DNA from 2 places in the Hoeflea sp. IMCC20628 genome. Region 2 is predicted to be linked to the other one. Evidence: predicted binding sites of a transcription regulator. Region 2 holds the regulator's gene; the other holds the start of a gene.
The links. The regulator PhoB, encoded in region 2, activates phosphate uptake and scavenging genes when phosphate is short. The targets are predictions, from matches to a motif close to TGTCATNNANCTGTCAT.

Region 1 (11,541 bases), 790 kb from region 2:
GGCGTCGAGTTCACCGAGAACGGCAAGAAGGCGATCCTGCAAAAGCTGATCGAAGCGGAAGGTTTTGAGCAGTTCATCGACGTCAAATACAAGGGTACCAAGCGGTTCGGCCTGGATGGCGGCGAATCGCTGATTCCGGCGCTGGAACAGATCATCAAGCGTGGCGGCAATATGGGGCTGAAGGAGATCGTCTTCGGCATGGCCCACCGCGGCCGGCTCAACGTGCTCACCCAGGTGATGGCCAAGCCGCACCGGGCGGTATTTCATGAATTCAAGGGCGGCTCCTACAAGCCTGACGAGGTCGAAGGGTCGGGCGACGTCAAGTATCACCTCGGCGCATCGTCGGACCGCGAGTTCGATAACAACAAGGTCCACCTGTCGCTGACCGCCAACCCGTCGCATCTGGAAATCGTCAACCCGGTGGTGATGGGCAAGTGCCGCGCCAAGCAAGACATGATGGCGACCGTGTTCGAGGGTGACATCATTCCGCTCAAGGAGCGCGTCAAGGTAATGCCGCTGCTTCTGCATGGAGATGCGGCCTTCGCCGGCCAGGGCGTGGTGGCGGAAATCCTCGGCCTGTCAGGCCTGCGCGGTCACCGTGTTGGCGGCACCGTGCATTTCATCATCAACAACCAGATCGGGTTTACCACCAATCCCGGTTTCTCGCGCTCGTCGCCCTATCCGTCGGATGTGGCCAAGATGATCGAAGCGCCGATCTTCCACGTCAATGGCGACGATCCGGAAGCCGTGGTCTACGCCGCCAAGGTGGCAACTGAATTCCGCATGACGTTCCACAAGCCGGTCGTCGTCGACATGTTCTGCTATCGCCGCTTTGGTCACAATGAGGGCGACGAGCCGTCATTCACCCAGCCGAAAATGTACAAGAAGATCCGTAGCCACGAGACGGTTGTGACGGTTTATTCGCGCCGCCTGATCGAGGAAGGTGTGATCACTGAAGGCGAATTCGAAAAGATGAAGGCCGACTGGCGCGCCCATCTGGAAGGCGAATTCGACATCGGCCAGAGCTACAAGCCGAACAAGGCCGACTGGCTCGACGGGCAATGGTCGGGGTTGCGTACCGCCGACAATCAGGATGAGCAACGCCGTGGCAAGACCGCGATGCCGCTCAAGCAATTGCGTGAGCTGGGCAAGAAACTCTCGGAGGTTCCGGAAGGCTTCAAGGCCCACCGCACCATCCAGCGGTTCATGGACAACCGCGCCAAGATGGTCGAGACCGGCGAAGGCATCGATTGGGCCTTTGCCGAGGCGCTGGCCTTCGGGTCGCTGGTGCTGGAAGGCACCAAGATCCGCTTTTCCGGCCAGGATGTCGAGCGCGGCACCTTCAGCCAGCGGCATTCGGTGCTCTATGATCAGGAGACCGAGGAACGTTATATTCCGTTGGCCAATTTGTCGCCGAACCAGGCGCGGTACGAGGTCATCAACTCGATGCTGTCGGAAGAGGCGGTGCTCGGCTTCGAGTATGGCTATTCGCTGGCACGACCGAATGCGCTGACCCTGTGGGAAGCCCAGTTCGGCGATTTCGCCAATGGCGCCCAGGTTCTGTTTGACCAGTTCATCAGCAGCGGCGAACGCAAGTGGCTGCGCATGTGCGGCCTCGTCTGCCTGTTGCCGCATGGTTATGAGGGTCAGGGTCCTGAACATTCCTCGGCCCGTCTCGAGCGCTTCCTGCAGATGTGCGCCGAAGACAATATGCAGGTTGCCAACTGCACCACGCCGTCGAACTATTTCCATATCCTGCGACGTCAGATGAAGCGCGACTTCCGCAAGCCGCTGATCATGATGACGCCGAAATCGCTGCTGCGCCACAAGCGCGCCGTGTCGACACTGGCGGAAATGTCGGGCGAAAGCTCGTTCCACAGGCTTTTGTGGGACGATGCGGAAGTGCTCAAGAACGAACCGATCAAGCTGGTCAAGGACAACAAGATCCGCCGTGTGGTGATGTGTTCGGGCAAGGTCTATTTCGATCTTTACGAAGAACGCGAAAAGCGCGGCATCAACGATGTCTACCTGCTGCGGCTCGAACAGCTGTATCCGTTCCCGGCCAAGGCATTGATCAACGAGCTTTCGCGCTTTCGCAATGCCGAGATGGTATGGTGCCAGGAAGAGCCCAAGAACATGGGCGCCTGGTCGTTCATCGACCCCTATCTGGAATGGGTGCTGGCCCATATCGACGCCAAGTATCAGCGTGTGCGCTACACCGGTCGGCCGGCTTCGGCATCGACGGCGACCGGATTGATGTCGCGCCACCTTGCGCAGCTTGAAGCCTTCCTCGAGGATGCGCTGGGGGATTAGTCCGCCCGCGCGCCACTTTTGAGACCTGTCTGAGAAAAGAACGGAAAAAACATCATGGCTACTGAAGTCCGCGTCCCGACCCTTGGCGAATCCGTCAGCGAAGCCACCATCGGCACCTGGTTCAAGAAAGTCGGAGACACCGTCAAGGTGGATGAACCGCTGGTCGAGCTTGAAACCGACAAGGTCTCGATCGAGGTGCCTTCGCCGGTATCCGGTGTGCTGAGTGAAATTCTTGCTCCGGATGGCGAGACCGTCGAGGTCAACGCCTTGCTGGCACAGATCACCGAAGGCGCCGTCGGAGCGGCTCCGGCCAAGGCTGAAGCGAAAGCCGAAGCGCCAGCTCCAAAGGCAGAGGCACCCGCCGAGAAGGCTCCGGCGCCTGCCGCCAAGAGCGACACGGACATGCCGGCCGCTCCCTCGGCGCAGAAGCTGATGACTGAAAAGAACATCGCGTCCAGCGACGTCTCCGGCTCTGGCAAGCGCGGCCAGGTGCTCAAGGGCGATGTGCTGGATGCAATCGGCAAGAGCTCGGCAGCCGCTCCGGCTACTGCCCCGCAGGCATCGCGTCCGGCCTCTTCGGCAACGGATGAAAGCCGCGAGGAACGGGTGAAGATGACGCGTCTGCGCCAGACCATCGCCCGCCGCCTGAAGGAAGCCCAGAACACCGCCGCGATGCTGACCACCTATAACGAGGTGGACATGAGCGCAGTGATGGAGATGCGCAAGAAGTACAAGGAGTTGTTCGAGAAGAAGCACGGCGTCAAGCTTGGCTTCATGGGCTTCTTCACCAAGGCCGTGACCCATGCGCTGAAGGAAATTCCGGCGGTCAATGCCGAGATCGACGGCAATGAACTGATCTACAAGAACTATTGCCATGTCGGCGTCGCTGTCGGCACCGACAAGGGCCTGGTGGTTCCGGTGGTGCGGGATGCCGACCAGATGAGCATTGCCGAGGTCGAAAAGGAAATCGGCCGTCTCGGCCGCGCCGCACGCGATGGCGAATTGTCGATGGCCGACATGCAGGGCGGCACCTTCACCATCTCCAACGGTGGCGTTTACGGCTCGCTGATGTCTTCGCCGATCCTGAATTCGCCGCAGTCGGGAATTCTGGGCATGCACAAGATCCAGGAACGTCCGATGGCTGTTGGCGGCCAGGTGGTGATCCGTCCGATGATGTATCTGGCGCTTTCCTATGACCACCGGATTGTCGACGGCAAGGACGCCGTGACCTTCCTGGTCCGGGTCAAGGACAGCCTGGAAGACCCCGAACGTCTGGTTCTTGATCTGTGATTGTGTAAGTATTGAACCTCAAATGCTCTGCATGCAGACACTAGACACAATCATGTAGACTATGGGGAGACATTATGACTGAAACAATCGAGTGGATCTCAATCAAGAAATTCAAGCCTGCGCCGATCGGCGCCATAGGTTTCATCGGAAACAATGCGGTTGCCATCGCGGCGTTTTATGATGACGCCGATGGCAACCAGGATGGCAAGGTCAGCCTGGTTGAGAAGATCGGTTCCAAGATCATGTTCGACTTGACCGGCCGGAATATTGCCGAGGTGGCGATGCAGGCGCGAGTTGAGCCTGAAATCATCTTGCGGGATGCGAATTTTGCCCAGCAAGCTGCGCGGATATATCTCAACTTCGCGTCTGGGCTTGTGGTTCAGGGTGTATACAAGGCGTATTTTTCGCGGAGCATCAAGATGATCGGCAGCGGAGTGGCGAAGACCATCACGAACGGAATGGTCAAGCAACTTGTTGTGCGCAAGGGATTTGAGACGGCAGTCAAGAATGCCTTCATGGCTGCTGGCTGATGAACAGGGGCATGGCTGTTATCGTGATGGCCGTGTCCGGGTTTGCGGTATCGCAAGCCGACGCCGCCTGTCCGCAAGCACTGGCGGTTTATGATGAAGCCGTGTCCGGGGCGGAGATTGCCTTTGCAGGGGCTTTGTCAGATGCCGACGGCATGCAGCACCGCTTTCGCCTCAGTTTCCCCGGGAATGGCATTACAATGGACGGCGTGGTGATGATGGCCGGAGAGCCTGACCGGCCCTGGGGCGTGATCTTGCATCAGTGCCCCGAGGGCGACGCAACCGGGGCCGAGATCGCGGCCTGCACCGTCTGGGAAGGTCCGCTCTATGTGGTCGACACCACAGGCGGTATTGGCTGGCTGCCCGTAGCGGACCCCGAGCATGCCGCGGGAGAGAGCCTGTTGCTGCCGGATTTCGGCGCGGCGGTGATGCACTCGCAGGCGTGGCAGAGCCAACAGATAACAGAGCTTCCCGGCGATGCATTTCGTTTGAAAGCCTGCCAGGAATGAATTTCGGATTATAAGGACAAGACCATGAGCTACGACGTCATCATCATCGGTTCCGGACCCGGCGGCTATGTCTGCGCCATCAAGGCAGCGCAACTCGGCCTGAAAGTGGCTGTGGTGGAAAAACGCGCGACCTTCGGCGGCACCTGTCTGAACATCGGCTGCATTCCGTCGAAAGCACTGCTGCATGCGTCGGAAATGTTTGCGCACGCCAATCACGGCATGGAAAATCTCGGCGTCGAAATCAGCAAACCGAAGCTCAATCTCGAGAAAATGATGGCGCACAAGGATGCGACGGTCAAATCCAATGTCGAGGGCGTCGCCTTCCTGTTCAAGAAGAACAAGATCGACAGCTTCATCGGCCACGGCAAGGTTTTGGGCGAGGGCAAGGTCTCGGTGACCGACGACGACGGCAAGGTGACCGAACTGGAAGCCAAGAACGTGGTGATCGCCACCGGCTCTGATGTTGCCGGCATTCCCGGCGTCAAGGTCGATATCGATGAAACCATCATCGTGTCGTCAACCGGCGCCATCGCGCTCGACAAGGTTCCCGAGCACATGGTGGTTGTCGGCGGCGGCGTGATCGGGCTGGAGATGGGTTCGGTCTGGGCCCGGCTTGGCGCCAAGGTCACCGTGGTCGAGTATCTCGACGCCATTCTGGGCGGCATGGACGGCGAAGTGGCCAAGCAGTTCCAGCGCATTCTTGCCAAGCAGAACATGACCTTCAAGCTTGGCGCGAAGGTCACCGGCGTTGAAAAATCCGGCAAGGGCGCCAAGGTCACCTTCGAACCGGTCAAGGGCGGCGATGCCGAGACCATCGATGCCGACGTAGTTCTGATCGCCACCGGCCGTAAGCCTTTCACCGAAGACCTGGGGCTTGAAGATGCCGGCGTGGTGCTGGACGAGCGCGGACGGGTTCGCACCGATCATCATTACCAGACCAATGTTCCCGGCGTGTATGCCATCGGTGACGTGATCGTCGGCCCGATGCTGGCACACAAGGCCGAGGACGAGGGCGTCGCGCTGGCCGAAATCATGGCCGGTCAGGCGGGCCACGTGAATTACGACGTCATCCCCGGCGTGGTCTACACGCAGCCGGAAGTGGCAGCCGTGGGCAAGACCGAAGAAGAGCTCAAGGCCGAAGGCATCAAATACAAGTCCGGCAAGTTCCCGTTTTCGGCCAATGGCCGGGCGCGGGCAATGCTCGCTTTGGACGGCTTCGTCAAAGTGCTGGCGGACGCTGAAACCGACCGGGTGCTGGGTGTCCACATCATCGGCTTCGGCGCCGGCGAGATGATCCATGAGGCCGCCGTGCTGATGGAATTCGGCGGATCTTCGGAAGATCTCGGCCGTACCTGCCATGCGCATCCGACCATGTCGGAAGCGGTGAAAGAGGCAGCGCTGGCGACGTTCTTTAAGCCGCTGCACATGTAATCCGGTGTTCCTGCTGCGGAAATTGCAGGCGTGATGAAGGCTCGTGAGATCGAGATTTCCCTGCCGCATCCGGCCTTGCCGGGTGCGGATTGGGCTGATTGCTTCGAGGCGCTGAGCAAAGACGACAATCTGCACGCCGAGGCGGCAGCCCGCCAGGCATTCGGGCGCTTGCCGTCATGGGTGGCGCCGCTGATGGTGCTGCGAAATCTCGTCGTCCGCCCGTTTGGCCTTAAGGGCGATCCGGATGCCGCAGCTCACGCAAGCCAGCGCATCGGCATGTTTCCGATCATCAGCAACAGTGCCTGCGAGATCATTCTCGGCTTTGACGACCGTCATCTGGATTTCCGCATTGTCGTGTCGACCCGTTCCCAACCGGCAGGCAGAACCGCCGTGCGGTTGATGACGCTGGTCAAACGCCACAACCGGTTTGGCCGCATCTATCTGGCGGTGATCATGCCGTTTCACAAACTCATTGTTGCAACGGCGCTGTCGCGCCTTCGCTGAATCCCATCCGGCCCTCAGCTTTGCACAGCGCACACAAAACCGCCCGGCAGAACCGGGCGGTTGGGGAAGCCATTTTGTGCGTAACGGGTTAGCTTTACGGATTGACTGCGGGAGCCGGGGCAGCGTCATTGGCAGCAGGGGCTGCTGGCGCAATTTCGACCGGTGCATCCGGTGCCGGGACAGGCTGCGCTGCATCGGGATCAGGTGCCACCTGCTCGCTGACTGCGGGAGCCGGGGTGGTGGTGCTTTCCATCCGGGCATCATCGGTGGAAAAATAGGCGAAGGCTCCGATGGCCAACACAATGAACAGGATGATCGCGGCGATCACGCCATTGTTGTTGCTTGATCGTACGACAGTTGTTTCGTGGATGCGCTCGCCGGGGCGGCTCGGGTCGACGGGACGGGGGTTGTATTCAACCATTTGACATCTCCTTTGTCTATCACAGGGCAAGAACGCCATGACAGGGAGATAGGTTCCGGCGGGCGCGGTGCGCCGGCCGTCACAGTTTGTTACTGAACGGAACTGACCGTGTAACCGGCGGTCTCGAGCAGCGAGACCAGTCCCTCGTCGCCGGGCAGGTGCAGCGCTCCTACGGCGATGAAAACATCGCCCTGTTCGAGGATCGGAGCTGCGCGCTCGGCCATGACATGATTGCGCATGCGCACGATGCGCTCCTCAAACTCGGCATAGCCGTCAATATCTTCTTCCGTACCATCCGGTCCGGAGGCCATGATCACCGGCATGATCAGCGCAATCTCGCCCTGGAGGTATAGTTCGGTCATGGTCGCCATGATGTCAGGCATCAAGTCGGCGAGCTTGATGGTTTCGACCAGGCCGCGGATGTGAAATTCCATCGGCAGATCGGCCATCGCCGCCATTTGCTCGCCGATGCTTTCCAGCCCGAGCACTGGCTTGCCAGCGGCTTTGGCGGTGTTGGCGATCTTGATGTCGAGGAATTCAGCGCCGGCGGATTTGCGCGCCAGCTCGCAGGGCGGCAATGCCACCAGACCGGCAATCATCCATGGTTTCATGCGCGAGACCAGCGCCAGCGGAATACCGCGGCGGGACAGTTCAGCCTCGACCAACTTGGCATCATCTTCGCTTAGCAATGACGTCAGCGTGCTGCCGTCGGTGAACATGGTCAGTTCCGGTTTTGACAGAAGTGCCGCCTGGGCCTTGACCGGATCGAGAATATCGACGGTTTCGATGACCACGGTCCCGGCTGCATCAAAGGCTATCTGGGCGGCGTCGGGCAACTGTGTCACCCGTGGATCGGTGACATGCATTGTGCCAAACAGCCAGGAAGTGTCGATCCCGGGTTTTTCGACCTTCCACAAAAACCCGGATCCGTATTTGGTTGCCGCGGCTTCGGCCCGGGCTTCGGCAAGCTTGCCGGGTGCGGAGAGAGCCAGCGCGGTGACCAGGCTTTTTCCGTCACAAGTGGCACTTTCGGTGGCGCCAGCCTTGGTAATGCTAAAGACAAGCCCGACAGCGAGCAGGATCAGCAGCATGAATGGCAAGGATGCGGCCAGGTAGAACATCACGCCCGGAAGTCGGGCGCAGGTGGTCCGAAACTGGGAGAAGGGTATCTGGTGGTGCATCGACTCGGCCGTTCGTTGTGATTTGCACAGCAACTCTAACCTCTCAAGCCCGACCATCCGGTTAATTCCGGTTGGCGATTCCTTGCATGGTTAATGCCGCGTTAACATGACCGCCCGGCCCGCATTATGCAGCCGGTTGCAGGATGATTTTGATGCAGAAATCGTCGCAGGACAGCGACAATTGGGCGGCGCACAACAAAGAATTTCAGGCGCGGGGATGGGCGCGGTCGTAAATCTCGATCAGGCGCCTCGAATCAACGCCGGTATAGACTTGGGTGGTCGACAGGCTGGCGTGGCCCAGCAATTCCTGAATGGTCCGCAAATCGCCACCGCCGGCCAGCAGGTGGGTTGCAAAAGAATGCCGCAGCGCGTGCGGCGTTGCGCTGTCAGGCAGGTCGAGTGCGCCGCGCAGGCGTCGCATTTCCTTCTGCACGATGGCCGGCTGCAATGGTCCGCCGCGAACGCCGCGGAACATCGGTGCATCTGCATCTGGCGTAAACGGGCAGAGTTTGCGGTAGACTGTAATTGCCTCCCGCGCTGCGGGTAACAGCGGCACAATCCGGGTCTTGCCGCCCTTGCCGGTGATTCTGAGCGTTTCTCCATCGTGTGGCAGATCATTGACGGTCAGCGACAAGGCTTCCGAAATGCGCAAGCCGCAGCCATAGAGCAAAGTTAAAACAGCTGCCGTGCGGGCGGCGACCCAAGGCTCGTCCGACAATTGCAGATCGGCGTCGACCACGCGCAGGGCATCTCGCGTGCTCAACGGCTTGGGCAATGATTTGGGCTGGCGCGGCGAGCGGGTCGCTGCGGCGCCGGCGGCGTTGGCCATGCCCTTGCGTTCGAGATGGCGCAGGAAGGACCTGATGCCGGCAAGCCCGCGCCCCAGTGTTCTGGCACCCGCACCTTCTCGCCGCCGCTCGGCCATGAAGGCGCGCAGATCAAGCGTGCGAAGATCCGCCAGATCGGAAATTTTGGGAGGACCGGCCAGATGCCGGGTCAAGAAACCCAGAAACTGGCGCACATCGCGTTCATAGGCATCTGCGGTTTTTGGCGACAAACGCCGCTCTTCGATCAGCTGAGCGAGCCAGTGTTGCTGCTCGATGACGACATCCGGGGCGGCGATGACAAGCGGTTGCTGCATGATAAATCCGTTGACTGGTGCCGCGCGTCTTCGCGGAACCATGACAGGACTATTGCATTAGAGGCTTAGCACGGAGTAAACGAGGACGTTCGCCGATGTCATCATGGCATCACATTGTGTTGCCATAGAACTGGCGAACGCGGAATCCAGAGGGGTCGAGTCCATGGCGTATGTGGCGGAGATTTCAGACCGTTTGCAGGTGCTTGCCCACGGACGTCCCGGGCATATCATTGACCAGCTGATCGCTGAACGCGGCGGCCGGCTGGTGAACCATCCGGCATGGCCGATGATTCGACCGTTCATTTATGCCACCTTGAAATATGGCGCTGCGGTGCGGATGGCTGATGCTATCGCGCCGATATCCGGACGTGCGGCTTTCCAGCATATGAGTGATTTGCTGCAGCTCGATATCCAGTCCCGGCGCGAAGACAGAATTCCAAAGCAAGGCAAATTCCTGCTCGTAGCAAATCACCCCACCGGCATTGCCGATGGCGTGGCGATGTTCGATTTTCTCAGCCTACATCGGCCCGACATGGTGATGTTCGCCAATCGTGATGCGGTACGGGTGAGCCCGCGTATGAACGAGATCATTATTCCAGTGGAATGGCGCGATGACTACAAAAGCCGCGACAAGACCCGCGAGACCCTGCAACTGACCAATCAGGCGGTTCAGGACGGCAAGGCGACGGTGCTGTTTCCGTCAGGCCGAATTGCATTCTGGCATGCGGGCAAGCTGACCGAACGGCCCTGGAAGGTTTCGGCGGTGACACTGGCGCGGCGGCATGGCCTGCCGATCGTTCCGGTGAATATCTCGGCGCGGAATTCCGGGCTGTTTTACTGGCTGTCGAAGCATTCGACCGAACTCAGGGACATGACCGTGTTCCATGAACTTCTCAACAAGAAGTGCCATACATTCCGGTTCACCGTAGGTGAGGCGATCCTGCCCGAGGATCTCGATTCCGATCCGGCCGAGGCCGTCAGGGCGCTTGAATATCATACCGTCCACGGCCTTGCGGCCAATCCGGACCGGGCCTTCGAGCCAGCACCTGCCGGCTGGACCCAGGCGGACTGAGGGCTGGCCCTCTCCTTCGCTCCCGCGGAATCCCGGCTCCAATCCTAATCCTGACCTCATTTGTTCAGCGGTATCCGGATGCAAAAACGGCCCGGAAAGACCGGGCCGTTTGAATTCTTGAGATCAGGTGCCGTTGATCAGGCGATGGACTGGCCGGTTTTCTTCCAGTCGGCCAGAAATGCTTCCAGACCCTTGTCGGTGAGCGGGTGCTTGACCAGCGCCTTGATGGTGGAGGCGGGGATTGTTGCCACGTCGGCGCCGATCAGGGCCGCTTCACGGACATGATTGACGGTGCGGATCGAGGCCGCGAGGATTTCGGTGTCAAAGCCGTAATTGTCGTAGATCTGGCGGATCTCGCGAATCACTTCCATGCCGTCGATGGCCATGTCGTCGAGCCGGCCGATGAAGGGCGAGATGAAGCTGGCGCCGGCCTTGGCGGCCAGCAGCGCCTGGTTGGCGGAAAAGCACAGCGTCACATTGGTCATGTGGCCGTCAGATGTCAGCGCCCGACAGGCCTTCAGGCCTTCGAGCGTCAGAGGCAGCTTGATGCAGATGTTGTCGGCGATCTTGGCCAGAACGGCGGCTTCCTTCATCATCGCGTCATATTCGGTGGCCGTGACTTCAGCAGAAACCGGGCCGTCAACGATCGAACAGATTTCCTTGGTGACTTCGACAATGTCACGGCCGGATTTCATGATCAGTGAGGGGTTGGTGGTGACGCCATCAATCAGGCCCAAATCGTTGAGCTCGCGGATTTCATTAACATCGGCGGTGTCGACAAAGAATTTCATTTCAGTCTCCCAAGCTGCATAGCCGGGCAGAACCGGCGCGCTGTTGATCAATCTGGGTTTCCTTTAGACCAAAGCGGGGGCAAGGTCACCTCACATGATCAAAGATTCGCGACAGAATTCAGGCGGACTGTTTCCGCGCAAGGTTGTTCCCGTGCTGATTCCGATGCCGGCCGAGCGCGCCTATTCCTATGCGCTGCCGGAAGGCATCGATGCGAGCCCCGGGCAAATCGTCCAGGTGCCGCTCGGGCCGCGGCTGGTGCCGGGCATTGTCTGGGATGGCGAGGCGGATGTGATCAACCCGGACAAGCTGCGCGAAATTGTCCAGGTTTTCGTTTGCCCGCCGATTGTCGAGCCGATGCGG
Region 2 (11,541 bases):
TGGCCCAGTGTCAGCGGTGTCGCGTCCTGGGTATGGGTCCGGCCGATCTTGATGATCTTGGCAAAGGATTTTGCCTTTGCGTTAAGAGCCTCGTGCAGGTGCTTGAATGCCGGCAGCAGCACGTGAACGATCTGCTCTGCGCAGGCGATGTGCATCGCCGTCGGATAGGTGTCGTTGGACGATTGGCTCATATTGACGTGATCGTTGGGGTGGACCGGCTTCTTCGAGCCCATCTCGCCGCCCATCATCTCGATGGCGCGGTTGGAGATCACCTCATTGGCATTCATGTTGGACTGGGTGCCCGACCCGGTCTGCCAGACCACCAGCGGGAAATGCGCGTCGAGCTTGCCGTCGATCACCTCCTGGGCGGCGTCCAAAATCGCTGCGGCGAGCTTCGGATCAAGCCGCTTCAAATCCATGTTGGCTTCTGCTGCGGCGTGTTTGACAATGCCGAGCGCCCGCACGATCGACAGCGGTTGTTTCTCCCAGCCGATCTTGAAATTGCCAAGCGAGCGCTGGGCCTGTGCACCCCAATATTTATCGGATGGCACTTCGATCGGGCCAAAGCTGTCGGTTTCGGTGCGCGTGTTGGACATCATGGTTACCCTGTTTCAGCCAGTCATGGGCGCGAGCCCTCATTCATGAAAGGGCCACATCGTCATTGTGATTTCAAGCAGTGCAGGTAAACAAGTGACAGAATCAGCCATTATTGAACTCCGGGAGCATAGAGGCACATGGTTGAAACCAGGCGGGACGTGACCACCGAAGCTGAGGCCGACAACACTCTGACCGCCCGGGTCAAGCACCTTGCCCGGCCGCTTGGGGTCGGATCGGTGATGGCTGTTGCCGCGGTTCCCGCAGGACTGGAGCCCTGGCAGGCAATTGTTGGCTATGCCGCCTTTGCCGCAGGCTTGCTGGCCTGGCCTTCGGGAAAAGCGGCGAAGCAGTCGCGGGCTGCCGGCCAGTCAGACAAGGTGGCTCAGACTGATTTTGCCGTGGTCGAAGCCCTTGATCTGCCGACTGTCGTGTTTGATGCGGACACATTGGTGCTGCGCCAGAACGCCGCCGCGCGTTCGCTGGTCGGCGCCTATCCCGAACGCGCGTCATTGTCGGCGCGGATACGCTCGCCGGCCATTCTCGATCTCGTTGCCCGGGTGATGGCGCGCGGCGTGCCGGAGAGCGTGGAGCACGCGGAACGGGTCCCGTCCGAGCGCTGGCATGAGGTTCGGGTCGCGCCTGTTGCCGGAAACCCGGTAAGCGGTAGCCAGCTTTATGTACTGACGTTTCGCGACCTGACCGAGGCCCGGCGCATGGACCGGATGCGGACCGATTTTGTCGCCAATGCCAGCCATGAACTCAGAACGCCGCTCGCCTCGCTGATGGGATTCATCGAGACCATGCAGGGGCCGGCGCGTGATGACGAAGCCGCGCGCATCCGGTTTTTCGCCATCATGCTGGATCAGGCGCAGCGCATGGCCCGGCTGATTGATGATCTCTTGTCCCTGTCACGGCTTGAGATGCGGGCCCATGTCGCCCCCGATGGTCAGGTTGATCTCGGTCGCACCATCACCCACGTGGTTGATAGCCTGCGACCGATGGCCAACGATCTCGGCGTCGAAATTCAGCTTTCCCTGCCCGACAAAGCAGTGACGATCAGCGGCGATGTGGACGAACTGATCCAGGTTTTTTCCAACCTGGTCGAGAATGCCTGCAAATATGGTCAGGCTGGCAAGCGCGTGGAGGTCACTGTCGCTGACACGGACAGCGAAGGCGCTCAGGTCACTATCCAGGATTTCGGCCCCGGAATTGCCAAGGAACATGTTCCCCGTCTCACCGAGCGGTTTTACCGGGTCGATGTGGAGACAAGCAGGACCAAGAAGGGGACCGGATTGGGCCTGGCGATCGTCAAGCACATTCTCACACGGCACCGGGCCCGGCTGATCATCCGCTCCACACCGGGCGAGGGATCGACCTTTATTGTCAAATTCAACCCCGCTGAATAGGGCGATTTGGTCGTGACCAAAGAAATTCATAAGTTAAATCAGATGGATAGACTGTCATAAAACAGTGATGGAAGTGTCATAAAACGGAATCTCGCGGGGCCTAGAAAGGGCCAGCCTTAGATGGCTGACAAACGGTTCTAGCAAAGAGCCATGCCACCCTGACCCACGACGGGAGATTCTTATGAACGCACTCAAATTCGCCGCTGCCGCACTTGTGGCCTCCACGGCCTTCGCCGGCGCCGCTATCGCCCGCGACCAGATCCAGATCGCTGGTTCCTCCACTGTCCTGCCTTACGCCTCGATCGTTGCCGAAGCCTTCGGTGAAAACTTCAGCTTCCCGACACCGGTTGTCGAATCCGGTGGTTCGGGAGCAGGCCGCAAGAAGCTTTGCGAAGGCGTTGGCGAAAACACCATCGACATTGCCAATTCCTCTTCCCGCATCAAGCAGTCCGATATCGACCTCTGCGCATCCAATGGTGTGTCGGATATCCAGGAAGTCCGCATCGGGTATGACGGCATCGTTTTCGCCTCCGACATCAACGGCGTCGAGTTCGCCTTCACTCCGGCCGACTGGTACAATGCTCTCGCCGCCAAGGTTGTGAAGGACGGCGCACTGGTCGACAACACTGCCAAGATATGGGCTGACGTCAATCCCGACCTGCCGGCTCAGGATATTCTCGCCTTCATCCCGGGCACCAAGCACGGCACCCGCGAAGTCTTCGACGTCAAGGTTCTCGAAGCTGGCTGCGAAGCAACCGGCGCTGAAGAAGCCTTCAAGGCCGCAGGCGATGAAAAGGCAAAGGGCTGCACCGTTCTGCGCACCGACGGCGTGTCGGTCGACATCGACGGTGACTACACCGAAACCCTGTCGCGCATCGACGCCAACAAGAACGCAATCGGCGTCTTTGGGCTGTCGTTTTATGAAAACAACACAGACAAGCTTCAGGTTGGCACCATGTCGGGCGTCAACCCGTCGACAGAGACCATCGCTTCGGGCGAGTATCCGGTTTCCCGGCCACTCTACTTCTACGTCAAGAACGCGCATCTCGACGTGATCCCCGGTCTGCAGGAATATATCGAGTTCTTCCTGTCTGACGAAATTGCCGGTCCTGACGGTCCGCTGGCTGCCTATGGCCTGGTCTCCGATCCTGAACTGGCCAAGACCCAGGAAATGATCAAGAACCGCACCCCGATGGCTGCGCTCAACTAAACCCTTTGACGCCTAAAGGGGCGGCGCGTTCAGCGCCGCCCCTTTCCTCGCAAGCAGGGCGAACCGACATGACACCCAGTGTTCTCATTCTCATCGTGCTTGGATTGGCCGTTGCTGGCTATGTCCTTGGCCGGCAACGTGCGCTGAAGTCTGCTGCGCGCGATGGCACGAAACTGCATTCCCTGCCGGGATATTATGGCCAGTCTGTCGCCCTGTTTCTGGCCGTACCCGCGCTTTTCCTGCTGGGTGCGTGGCTGTTTTTGCAGCCGGTTCTCATCGAGAGCAGCATCAGTGGTAAAATTCCTGACAGCGCCATCCCCGATGGCGGTGCCAAAAGTCTGGTCATGGTCGATGTGCGCCGCATAGCAGGCGGACTGAGCGATATCATTGCCGAAGGCGAGATGTCGGAAGATGATCTCGCCCTGATGCGGGCTGATGTCACCGATGTTCGCGCGCGGCTTGCCACGGTCGGCGTGGCGCTCGGCTCTGATGTGTCGCCGGCTGTATTCGAGGTGGCCAAGGACTATCGAGATATCGAACTTGCCGCCGATTTCGTCCGCAACATTGCAGTTCTCGTCGTGGCGCTCGGCTTCGGTTACTGGGCCTGGGCGCGGATCCAGCCGAAATTGCGGGCGCGCAATATCAGCGAGACCTTCGTCAAGGCGCTGTTGATGGGATCGTCGCTGGTCGCGATTCTGACCACCGTCGGCATTGTCGGCTCGCTGCTGTTTGAATCCATCGAATTCTTCAAAATGTATCCCGCCGAGGATTTCTTCCTGTCGACAACCTGGAACCCGCAATTTCGCGGCGGATCCGATCTTGGTTTTCTGCCGCTGCTCTGGGGCACTCTTTATGTCTCGTTTGTCGCTCTGGTGTTTGCGGTTCCGATTGGCCTGATGATCGCCATCTACCTGGCCGAATATGCCGGCCCTACGCTGCGCAGTTTCGCCAAGCCCGCCATCGAGGTTCTGGCCGGGATCCCCACCATCGTTTACGGTCTCTTCGCGCTGATCACGGTGGGACCGTTCCTGCGCGACTGGATATCTCAGCCGTTCGGTCTGGGAACCTCGTCCTCATCGGTGATGACGGCCGGTCTGGTCATGGGCATCATGCTGATCCCGTTCATTTCCTCGCTGTCGGACGACATCATCAATGCCGTGCCGCAGGCGATGCGCGATGGCTCCTACGGTTTGGGCGCGACAAAGTCGGAAACCATCAAGCAGGTGATCCTGCCTGCAGCGCTTCCGGGCATTGTCGGCGCCTTTCTTCTCGCCGCCAGTCGCGCCATTGGGGAAACCATGATCGTTGTCATGGGGGCAGGCGCCTCGGCGCGGCTCGATCTCAATCCGTTCGAAGCCATGACCACGATCACCGTCAAGATTGTCAGCCAGCTCACCGGCGATACCGAATTTGCCAGTCCGGAAACGCTGGTCGCCTTCGCGCTCGGCCTGACGCTGTTTGTCTTCACCCTCTGCCTGAACATTCTGGCGCTTTATATCGTGCGCACATACCGGGAGCAGTACGAATGACCGAAGTCACAGCCAATACCGCCGTGACCGCCGGCGGCGTCAAGAGCGGATCGCTTTTCGAAGTTGGCGCTCGGACCCGCAAACGCCACAGGACAGAACGTCGTTTCCGGCTGATGGGTCTGGCGGCTGTCGTCTTCGGCCTGCTGGCGCTGGTCGGCCTGATGACCTCCATCCTGTCGAACGGGCTGTCGTCGTTCCGTCAGACCTATGTGACGATGGATGTCTATCTCGATCCTGCCAAGCTGGATAAAAAGGGAAACCTCGATCCGGCGGATATCCAGAAGATAACCACATTCACCATCCAGCCACTCATCCAGGCGTCGCTGAAGACCATGATGCAGGAGCGTGGCATTGCTGTCGAAGGGGTTGATGCCAAACAGGCATTCGAGCTCATTTCCAAGGAAGCGCCTGCGCAACTGCGCCATTTCGTGCTCAATGATCCGACGCAGATCGGCAAGACTGTCTCCTTCGACATGCTCGCGTCAGGCCGCATTGATGGCTACTACAAGGGCCGCGTGACGATGGACTCCGCGGCGCTCGACCGCAATATCTCGCCCGGACAATTGCAACTGGCTGACAAGCTGAAACAGGCAGGCATTCTGGAGGCCCGCTTCAACTGGTCGTTTTTCACTGCACCCGATGCCTCCGACACACGGCCGGAAGCTGCCGGTCTGGGCGTCGCCATTATCGGCTCGGCCTACATGATGCTGATCGTGCTGGTGCTGGCGCTGCCGATTGGCGTCGCGGCTTCGATCTATCTTGAGGAATTTGCCCCGCAAAATCGCTGGACCGACCTCATCGAGGTCAACATCGCGAATCTGGCCGCGGTTCCCTCCATTGTCTTCGGCATTCTCGGCCTGGCGATCTTCATCAATTTTGTCGGCTTGCCGCAATCTGCGCCGGTTGTCGGCGGTCTTGTGCTGACACTGATGACGCTGCCGACCATCATCATAGCCACCCGCGCGGCGCTAAAGGCTGTGCCGCCATCGATCAATGATGCTGCTCTCGGCATAGGTGCCTCGAAAATGCAGGCAATCTTTCACCACGTCCTGCCGCTCGCAGCACCGGGCATTCTCACCGGCACGATCCTCGGGCTTGCCCAGGCGCTGGGTGAAACGGCACCTCTGTTGCTGATCGGCATGGTGGCCTTCGTGCGCGAATATCCCGGAGCGCCGCCGGAGGGATTCTTTGATCCGGCATCGGCGCTCCCGGTTCAGGTCTACAACTGGACCCAGCGTGGCGATCCGGCCTTTGTCGAGAGGGCATCGGGCGCCATTATTGTGCTGCTGGTGTTTCTCCTGATCATGAACGCCATAGCCATTCTGCTGCGCCGCCGCTTTGAGCGCCGCTGGTAGATGCAAAAGATGCAATCGCACAAACGACCACGCCCTGAGTATACTGGAATTGTTGAAGGGAAGACGGAGATGAACATCATGTCGGAAGCGGCTACGGAAAGAGCGGTCAACGCATCGGTTGATCAGTTCGAGATCAAGATGCGCGGCACCGATGTCTGCGTCTACTACGGTGAGAAACAGGCGCTGTTTGACGTCAATCTGGAGGTTCGCAAGAACAGCGTCACCGCGCTGATCGGCCCGTCCGGCTGCGGCAAGTCGACATTTCTGCGCTGCCTGAACCGGATGAACGACACCATCGACATCTGCCGGATCACCGGCGAGATCACCTTCGACGGCGAGAACATCTACGCACCGATGATTGATGTCGTCGAGCTGCGCGCCCGCGTCGGCATGGTGTTTCAAAAGCCCAATCCGTTCCCCAAATCGATCTATGAAAACGTCGTCTATGGACCGCGCATTCATGGCCAGGTCTCCACCCGCGCCGAGATGGACGAGATCGTCGAGCGCAGCCTGATCAAGGCCGGCCTGTTCAACGAGGTCAAGGACCGTCTGCACGAGCCCGGAACAGGCCTGTCCGGCGGCCAGCAGCAACGGCTTTGCATCGCCCGCGCCATCGCCGTTAGCCCCGAAGTGATCCTGATGGACGAGCCCTGTTCGGCGCTTGACCCGATCGCCACGGCCAAGGTCGAGGAGCTGATCGACGAATTGCGCGAGAACTACACCATCGTCATCGTCACCCACTCGATGCAGCAGGCGGCCCGTGTGTCGCAACGCACGGCGATGTTCCACCTGGGTAAGCTCGTCGAGGAAGGCCCGACCGACAAGATGTTCACCAATCCGGACACAAAGCTGACCCAGGATTACATCACCGGCCGCTTCGGCTAATGCGCCCGCCACGCGCATCACGAATACAGAATTGAAGGATCACAAAATGCCCGAAGCTCATACCGTCACAGCCTATGATGACGAACTCCGCTTCCTCGTGCGCCGCTTGTCGGAAATGGGCGGCATCGCCGAGCGCATGGTCGCCGACGCGGTCGCGGCGCTCGTCAACGCCGACACGGCGTCCGCGCAGCGGGTCATCTCCGAAGACTTGCTGCTCGATGAGGGCGAACGCGAGATTTACGACAAGGCGGTTCTGATCATCGCCAAGCGCCAGCCGATGGCGTCGGATCTGCGCGAAATCATCGGCTCGATCCGCATCGCGTCGGACCTCGAGCGCGTCGGTGATCTGGGTAAGAACATCGCCAAGCGGGTGATCGCCGTCCACACCATGGCGCAGCCGCGCAAGCTGGTGCGCGGACTCGAGCATCTGGCCGAACTGGCCCTGACCCAGCTCAAGGAGGTGCTCGACGCCTTTGCCACACGCTCGCCGGAGCTCGCACACACCATTCGCGAGCGTGACGAGGAGATTGACGCGATCTACACCTCGCTGTTCCGCGAATTGCTGACTTACATGATGGAAGACCCGCGCAACATCACTGCCTGCACCCATCTGCTGTTCTGTGCCAAGAACATCGAGCGCATTGGCGATCACGCCACCAACATTGCCGAAACGGTCTATTACGTTGCCACCGGCGAGCAACTGTCCGCTGACCGCCCCAAGGACGATGACACCGCCAGCATGATCGTATCCGATCCGGGTTCGGCGTGACAATGCGGGGAGTTTACAGATCATGGCGATAAGCCCGCGCATTACAGTGGTTGAGGACGAGGAAGCACTCTCGGTGCTGCTTCGCTACAACCTGGAAGCAGAAGGCTACGACGTCGACACCGTTCTCCGCGGCGACGAGGCCGAGATCCGGCTGCAGGAACGTGTCCCGGATCTGCTGATCCTGGATTGGATGCTGCCCGGTATTTCCGGCATCGAATTGTGCCGGCGCCTGCGCGCACGGCCTGAAACCGAACGCTTGCCGATCATCATGCTGACGGCGCGCGGCGAGGAAAGTGAAAGGGTTCGCGGGCTCGCAACGGGTGCCGACGATTATGTTGTCAAACCGTTCTCCACGCCAGAATTGCTGGCCCGGGTCAGGGCGATGTTGCGCCGTGCAAGGCCGGAAAGCATTTCCACACTGCTCAAGGTTGGCGACATCGAGCTGGACCGGGAAACGCACCGGGTGCGCCGCCGCGGCCGCGACGTCAAGCTGGGGCCGACCGAGTTCAAGCTTCTTGAATATCTGATGAGCTCACCCGGCCGGGTTTACTCGCGGGCGCAACTGCTCGATGGCGTCTGGGGTCACGATGTCTATGTCGATGAACGAACCGTCGATGTGCATGTCGGCAGGTTGCGCAAGGCGGTCAATCTGTCGGGTATGCGCGACACCATCCGCACCGTGCGTGGCGCCGGCTATTCGATCGAGAGCTGACCGGGGACCTCAGGGGATGGTGACAGTCAACGTTTCGGCCGTGAGTTCACTGCCGAGCTCGACACTCCGGTCCTGCTTGTCGATGACGCAGATGTAGCTCACAAAGGCGTCGCCGCCTTTGGCCTTGCCGGTCACCACAGCGAGACCGAAGCTTTCGCTGCCGAAAGGATCGACGGCGGCCTTGCCGTCGTCGAGCATAGGCGCGGCCGCCTCAAGGCATTTGCTGCGCACCTCGGCGGCAAATTCAGCCCAGGCGTCATCCGAGGAGGCTGCGGCAGGTGCGATGGACATCGGCAAAAGCAGAAGTGCAGTCATCAAATGGCGCATCGGCCGATCCTCTTTGCCTGATTTTGAGTGTGTCGCGACCGACAACTTACATTGATTGCGGTCTCCGCGTCACCATCCATGATCTCAACCGTCACGGCCACACGAGCGCAAAAAAAAGCCCGGATTGATGGATCCGGGCTTTGCTGTCTTCAATCGAAATTGGTTCAGCGGGCGCGCTTGCGCTCGCTGGACGGCTGGAACGCCAGTTTGGCGTGGTAGCCGCAATAGGGAGACGCCTCGCCTGAATCATTGCCGCAGAAATGAAAGCCCTCTTGCAGAGGATCGCCAAGTGGCCATTTGCAGGTCCGCTCTGAAAGCTCGATCAGCGTAAGGCGCCGTGAAATAGGCACCACAACGTCATCGACCGGCCGCGTATCGATGTTCTCCACGGCTACGACGTCGAGATCATCTTTCAAAGCTGCGCCGCCGCTTGAACGGCTGACGGTGCGTGTTGTCTGTGTCGCCGTGCGTCCGGCATAATTCGGTGCGCGCGGTGCTGCGGTTGTGCGTTTGGTCCGCACGGCCGCCTGACCGCCGCTTTTGGCTCTGCCGGGAAGGTTGAGGCGATGCACCTTGCCGATCACAGCATTGCGGCTGACGCCGCCCAACTGTGCCGCAATCTGACTGGCGCTCAGCCCGTCTGCCCAGAGTTTCTTGAGTCTTTCAACCCGATCATCAGTCCAGTTCATGCCTTGGTCTCCGTTTATCCCGTGTTCCGGGATGGCAGAATCCCTCACCGCCGCTCCGGATGACCGGAGCTCAAGCGCTCGGTTACTGTGAGGTGAATAGTGTCCGCCGCGAACGTCTAATTCATAAATTCAACTTAGTGGTTGCATGACTCTATGACAAGAGTCAGGCGAATCATGCCGATTCCTTTTTTCGGTTTTCCCCAACTTACAGGTTGAGACTGGCTGAAGGCCGTGCCGCACTTCCAGACAGCCATCCCGATATGCTCCCGCATAAGATAAAGTGCAAACCGGCGCTGGACCAGGCGCACAGCTTGTCTCATTGACAGTCCATACCGAAATGTAAATAGTGCCCACGCCGCCCCGGAATGGGCGGCATTTTTGGTTTTCCGGCACTGGGTGACTGGGCGGAACGCAACAACCTCCGCCAAGCTTCGGTCAATGCACCGATGCCCGGTGTCCAATGGGAGATGAGCGCCATGGCTGATGTCAAGCCGCTTTATGATACTTACAATCGCGTTCCCTTGGTCTTTGAACGCGGGCATGGCGTGTGGCTGGAGACGAACACTGGCGAACGCTATCTCGATTTTGCCGCCGGCATCGCGGTCAATTCGCTCGGCCATACCCATCCGCATCTTGTCGAAGCGCTGAAAGCGCAGGCCGACAAATTGTGGCATCTCTCCAACGTCCATGAAATTCCGGGTCAGACCCGGATGGCCGAACGGCTCACCGAGGTGACTTTCGCCGACAAGGTGTTCTTTACCAATTCGGGTGCAGAAGCGCTCGAATGCGCCATCAAGACCGCGCGCCGGCATTTCTATGTCAACGGCCAGCCGGAGCGCTACCGCATCATCACCATGGAAGGTGCGTTTCACGGCCGGACGCTGGCAACCATCGCGGCCGGCGGCCAGGCCAAATATCTTGAGGGTTTTGGTCCCAAGGTCGAGGGCTTCGATCAGGTGCCGTTCGATGATCTTGAAGCCATCAAGGCGGCCATCACTGAAAACACTGCAGCCATTCTTGTTGAGCCGGTACAGGGCGAGGGCGGCGTCCGGCCGCTGTCCAACGAAACCCTGCGGGCGCTGCGCGATCTGTGCGACGAGCAGGGAATCCTGCTGGTTCTGGATGAGGTCCAGTCCGGTGTCGGGCGGACCGGCAAGCTGTTTGCCCATGAATGGGCCGGGATCGAACCCGACATCATGGCGATTGCCAAAGGCATCGGCGGCGGCTTCCCGTTTGGTGCCTGTCTAGCCACGGCAGATGCTGCTGACGGCATGACGCTGGGCACCCATGGCACCACCTATGGCGGCAATCCGCTTGCCATGGCAGTTGGCAACGCTGTGCTGGATGTCATTCTGGAAGAGAATTTCCTGCCGCATGTCAACGATATCGCGCTGGTGTTGCGGCAAGGACTTGCCTCACTCAAGGATCGCTATCCTGATCTGATCACGGGCGTTCGCGGGGCAGGCCTGTTGCTCGGCATTCAATGCGCCAAATCCAATGCCGATCTTGTCTTGGCCATGCGCAATGAAAATCTGCTGGCCGTCCCGGCTGGTGACAATGTTGTCCGTTTGCTTCCGCCTTTGATTGTGACCGCCGAAGAAGCCCGTGAAGCCCTCTCCAGAATAGAGGCGGCGCTCGATATGCTGTCTCACAAATCCTCTTAACCGGACTGGATCCCATGACGCAGACCAAATCCGACGGAACTCGCCATTTTCTTGATCTCGCAGCTGTCAGCTCTGCCGATCTGCGCGCCATGCTTGATGCGGCGCGATCAGCCAAGACAACCACCGAGGTTGACCGTCCGCTAGCTGGCAAGATGCTGGCGATGATTTTTGAAAAGCCGTCGACGCGCACCCGGGTGTCATTTGACGTCGGCATGCGCCAACTCGGCGGCGAAACCCTGTTCCTGTCGGGAACCGAGATGCAGCTTGGCCGCGCCGAAACCATTGCCGACACGGCCAAAGTCCTGTCGCGCTATGTCGACATGATCATGATCCGCACGCTTGACCATTCCCGCATGCTGGAACTGGCCGAGCACGCCACCGTGCCGGTTATCAACGCG

Region 1: a site for PhoB is predicted at 9,414-9,430, ahead of IMCC20628_RS21750 (1-acyl-sn-glycerol-3-phosphate acyltransferase). Genes of this name have one in related genera too.

Annotation. Positions count from the first base shown of each region.
Region 1 covers NZ_CP011479.1:4,628,046-4,639,586, forward strand. Annotated here, with positions in the region: gene IMCC20628_RS21705 (2-oxoglutarate dehydrogenase E1 component) at 1-2,313, shown strand, start outside; gene odhB (2-oxoglutarate dehydrogenase complex dihydrolipoyllysine-residue succinyltransferase) at 2,368-3,603, shown strand; gene IMCC20628_RS21715 (hypothetical protein) at 3,678-4,133, shown strand; gene IMCC20628_RS21720 (hypothetical protein) at 4,145-4,639, shown strand; gene lpdA (dihydrolipoyl dehydrogenase) at 4,664-6,070, shown strand; gene IMCC20628_RS21730 (DUF2867 domain-containing protein) at 6,104-6,574, shown strand; gene IMCC20628_RS21735 (hypothetical protein) at 6,669-6,995, opposite strand; gene IMCC20628_RS21740 (TraB/GumN family protein) at 7,085-8,176, opposite strand; gene IMCC20628_RS21745 (tyrosine recombinase XerC) at 8,382-9,317, opposite strand; gene IMCC20628_RS21750 (1-acyl-sn-glycerol-3-phosphate acyltransferase) at 9,481-10,389, shown strand; gene fsa (fructose-6-phosphate aldolase) at 10,527-11,180, opposite strand; gene IMCC20628_RS21760 (primosomal protein N') at 11,275-11,541, shown strand, end outside.
Region 2 covers NZ_CP011479.1:3,833,279-3,844,819, reverse strand. Annotated here, with positions in the region: gene fumC (class II fumarate hydratase) at 1-596, opposite strand, end outside; gene phoR (phosphate regulon sensor histidine kinase PhoR) at 735-2,003, shown strand; gene IMCC20628_RS18050 (substrate-binding domain-containing protein) at 2,185-3,213, shown strand; gene pstC (phosphate ABC transporter permease subunit PstC) at 3,282-4,742, shown strand; gene pstA (phosphate ABC transporter permease PstA) at 4,739-6,097, shown strand; gene pstB (phosphate ABC transporter ATP-binding protein PstB) at 6,167-6,982, shown strand; gene phoU (phosphate signaling complex protein PhoU) at 7,029-7,751, shown strand; gene phoB (phosphate regulon transcriptional regulator PhoB) at 7,780-8,463, shown strand; gene IMCC20628_RS18020 (hypothetical protein) at 8,473-8,790, opposite strand; gene IMCC20628_RS18015 (GcrA family cell cycle regulator) at 8,955-9,479, opposite strand; gene IMCC20628_RS18010 (aspartate aminotransferase family protein) at 9,956-11,143, shown strand; gene argF (ornithine carbamoyltransferase) at 11,158-11,541, shown strand, end outside.